One region of the Aeribacillus pallidus genome, then DNA from elsewhere that is predicted to be linked to it. Evidence: riboswitches for the same ligand, from Rfam matches in the RefSeq annotation. Region 1 holds a riboswitch; the other holds the start of a gene.
The links. Region 1 has a riboswitch for thiamine pyrophosphate ahead of tenA (thiaminase II). Riboswitches for the same ligand answer to the same signal wherever they lie in the genome.
Positions count from the first base shown of each region.

Region 2: another riboswitch for thiamine pyrophosphate. It lies ahead of ABES52_RS14110 (ABC transporter substrate-binding protein); the one in region 1 lies ahead of tenA (thiaminase II).

Region 1 is NZ_JBCNBW010000078.1:20,067-22,274, forward strand. Features, by position in the region: gene ABES52_RS15895 (ECF transporter S component) at 1-405, opposite strand, end outside; gene tenA (thiaminase II) at 392-1,087, opposite strand; TPP riboswitch at 1,250-1,357, opposite strand; gene yugI (S1 domain-containing post-transcriptional regulator GSP13) at 1,529-1,906, opposite strand; gene ABES52_RS15910 (sodium-dependent transporter) at 2,114-2,208, shown strand, end outside.
Region 2 is NZ_JBCNBW010000064.1:79,971-82,178, forward strand. Features, by position in the region: gene ABES52_RS14105 (basic amino acid ABC transporter substrate-binding protein) at 1-517, opposite strand, end outside; TPP riboswitch at 902-1,011, shown strand; gene ABES52_RS14110 (ABC transporter substrate-binding protein) at 1,117-2,112, shown strand; gene ABES52_RS14115 (thiamine-binding protein) at 2,128-2,208, shown strand, end outside.

The DNA of each region.
Region 1 (2,208 bases):
GTAAAAATCCATGATCAGAGAAGCCAATGTGGAACTAATGGCCGCTAATGAAGCAACAAATACATTGAAACGTTTGTAACGGAAAATAGCGAACACCGCTTCGGCAAACAATCCTTGTAAAAATCCGTATAGTAAAACTTCAAGTCCCCATTCCGACCCAACAATAAATTCCCCTGATGCTGCGGCTACTTCCGCTAGCAGTGCGACCCCCGGTTTACGAATAATTAAAAACGCCACAATTGCGGCAATGAACCACATACCGTAAATCAGCTGATCGAGATGAAGTCCAAATGGTTTTACAAAGTAGTAAAACGGTCCCCACAGTTTATATACAATCCCAAAAACTATCGCAATCACAATCGTTGTTAAAATGTCAGCTAATTTTAATTGTTTAGAGTGTTGCATATTGTTCCTTCTCCTTTCCTGTCATTGGCCAAGATTCTAATGTGTACGCCATTTCCCAAAATAAATATTCATAATGACTGCTAATTAGAAAATGTTGTTTCATTCGTTGGCGATCCGCTTCCGTTACTACTTCCGCAATCGCATCAAGTCGTGATATCTGCTCTTCTACGAGTTGACGGAACCATTCCGACCCGTAAGCAGCAATCCATTCTTGATAAATGGGCTCATCTGGTCGACAATCTTTTAGCCGTTCACCAATTTCGTAATAAAGCCAATAACATGGCAAAATGGCAGCCACAATATCTCCTAAATGACCTTCGTACGCCGCCCGATACATGTGGGACGTATACGCGTATGCAGTCGGAGCTGGCATCATCGAAGCCTTCTCTTCTTCCGTAATTCCTAATTGCTTTGCAAAACGCTCATGTAACGAAAGCTCGGCTTGGTACGTATTTTGTGCGTGATGTGCCATACGAGCGGTAGTAGGTAAATCAATGGCTTTTGCTGCTCCGAGCGCTTGCACTCTCGCAAAGTGACCTAAATAATACGCATCTTGCAGTACATAGTATCGAAAACATTGTAAATTAAGCGTTCCATCCCCAAGCTGTTTCACAAAAGGATGATGAAAGCTTGCTTCCCATAGGCCATCTGCTTCTTGCCGAAGCGTCTTTGAAAATGACATATTTTTCTCCCCCTTAGTCAGGTGTCATGTATGAAAAACACAGTGTGGGCCCAAAACTGCGTTTTTTCCAATAAAAAAACCACTTTCCTTACCAACATAAGGAAAGTGGTGATTGTATCCCATACAAGTACATCACATAAATGGATGACAAACGATGTCAACCATTCCACACTTCCACTTCCCTACGCTGGTATGATCCAGATCAGATTCTAAGGGTCTCAAAGGCACACTTTGATCTCAGCCTATCTAAAGGCACCCCTAGTGGAATTAATGAATGTATTCAATTATAATTCCTGTTGTCTTTTTTATCTTAACATGATGATTATTTTTGTCAAATCCTTTCTTAGAAAGATGTTATTCATTTTTAAGATTTCATATACCAATTAAAAAAGCTGCAACCAAATAAGTGGTTACAGCTAACAAAACCCGTAATCACAGCGGTTATTTTTTAATCAAATCTTCCCGTTGTGATTGTTCAATCCATTCTTGGAGTTTTTCTTTTAACGTGTTAAAGCCGGCCTGTGGTGTTTCATTTTTGACGCTTCCTTGGCGCTTTTTCCCTACTTTCTTTTTGCCAGTTGCTTGAGCCGCCCGAATGGATAAACTAATTTTCCCGTCCTCATCAATGGAAAGAACTTTTACTTTTACTTGATCGCCAACTTTTACATGATCGTGAATGTTTTTCACAAACCCTTGGCTGATTTCCGATATATGGATAAGCCCTTGTGTTTGATTATCAAGCTCCACAAAAGCACCATACGGTTGAATACCGGTCACAGTACCTGTTACAATTGTTCCTACTTCTAATTTTTCAGTCATGGAAACACTCCTACAATATATGTTTTTTCACCGTTATCGACAATTGTAGATTATATCATAGTTGGGTAGAGTAAGCAAAAAACCTATCATTTGATAGTTATCGGAAATTTCAAAATTTATTTGAACAAATTTTAAAGAATGACTATACTTTTAATAAAATTCATAGTAACATGTAAAAAATTAATGATTAAGTAAAGGAGTCGTATTATGAATCAGCAAGAACAATGGTCGTCAAAAATCGGCTTTATTTTAGCCGCAGCTGGTTCTGCCATCGGATTAGGGGCCATTTGGAAATTCCCTTA
Region 2 (2,208 bases), on a different contig from region 1:
CGACGTTGTTTTCGAATTTCTTAATGTTTTCATTTTCTTCTCCTAATAATTTTTCAACGGCTGCTTGTCCAGTTGTCCCGTTTTGTACACCAACTTTTTTACCGATAAGGTCATTCGCGTTTTTAATATCGCTTCCTTCAGGCACTAGAATCATATGTGTAGATTGGAAATACGGAACTGAGAAATCATACGTTTGTTTTCGTTTGTCGTTAATTGTAATACCGGAAATCGCCATATCGACTTCTTTTCCTTGAACCGCAGCAAAGAGTGGATCCCAACCGATATTTTTCAAATCGTACTCTAAACCAGCTTCTGCCATAACCGCATCAAGGAAATCGATGTCAAATCCGACAATTTCCCCTTTCTCCATATATTCAAACGGTGCAAATGCTGCATCGGTTGCAACAACGACCTTTTGTACGTCACCGCCTGAGGCTTGATCACTAGAAGCTTGTCCGCATCCAATTAATGCAAACACCATCATCATAATGATTCCAAGTAAAACCCCTTTTTTCATTTAAAATAATCCCCCTTTGAACATATCTGAATAATTACTATAATCTGAATACGTTATTAATCATAACAAGAAAACAAATTATATACAATATAATTTATAAAAATAAGTTTCAAAAAATTTAGAACAATAACCATATATAGGAAAATCACATACTTATATTTTCACTAGTGGAATTAAAAGTATTTTTGTATACGAAATATATACAGTTGTGCGGCTCAGGTGGTATTTGTGAAAATAGTAAAATAACAATCTCACAATGGAGGTGAAAATAGAAGAAAGGGATTAAAAAAATATGCAATATTTAAATCCAATCATTTTTGTAAAATTGTCGTTTCTGAAGAACAAAATATATGATATAATCGCGATTGACAAAACCGAATATGGAGAGAATAGTAGGGGAGCCAGTGTTGCTGGCTGAGATTGCATCCGTAAGATGCTGACCCTTTGAACCTGATCTGGTTGATACCAGCGGAGGGAACATATTCTCAAACGAATAAACTTGTTTGAAATATGCGCCACTCGGTTCAACCGGTGGCGATTTTATTTTTACCATTTTTAGCTAACAACGTGTGAAAGCAGACTGAAAGGAGATTAAAACAATGAAAAAATGGTTAATGGCTGTACTTGCTACAGTAGGATTGGTAGGCTGTAATGGGGGCGAAGACACTCAACCTGTAGATGAAAACGCACAAGAGTTAAAAGAAGTTTCGGTAGTTCTTGATTGGACACCTAACACGAATCATACCGGATTATATGTAGCAAAAGAAAAAGGCTATTTTGAAGAAGAAGGATTAGATGTAGAAATTCTACTTCCAGGTGAAGCAGGGGCGGATCAGCTTGTTGCTTCAGGACAAGCCGAATTCGGTATTAGTTATCAAGAAAGCATTACCCAAGCACGAATTCAAGATGTACCGCTTGTATCGATTGCTGCTATTATTCAACATAATACATCCGGTTTTGCTTCTCCGGTAGAAAAAAATATTACTTCTCCGAAAGATTTTGAAGGAAAAACATATGGTGGTTGGGGCTCTCCAATCGAAGAAGCGGTCATTACTTCGTTAATGGAAGAAGAAAATGCGGATGTAAGTAAAGTGAACTTTGTCAATATCGGAGACTCTGATTTCTTTACCGCTGTCAAACGTGATATTGACTTTGCGTGGATTTACTATGGTTGGACAGGAATTGAGGCAAAGCTTCGAAATGAACCGATTAACATGGTTTACTTAACGGATTACTCGGAGAAGCTCGATTATTACACACCGGTTTTAGCGACAAGTGAACAAATGATTAAAGAGCAGCCGGATGTGGTAAAAGCATTTGTGAAAGCTGTTTCTAAAGGATATCAATTTGCGATTGAGCACCCAGAAGAAGCGGCAGACATCTTATTAGCGGAAGTACCTGATTTAGATGAACAATTAGTAAAGAAAAGTCAACAATGGTTAGCAGACAAGTACCAAGACGATGCACCACGATGGGGTGAACAAAAAGCAGAAGTTTGGAAAAATTACTCTGATTGGATGTATGAGCACGGGTTACTTGAAAAAGAGTTAGATGTAGACAAGGCTTTTACAAATGAGTTCTTACCTGAAGAATAAAAGGAGGGAATCCAAATGGCTGAAGCGCTAGTCAGTGTCCAAATATTGCCGAAAACAAAACAAGGGGAAGATGTCATTCCTTATGTTGATGCAGCC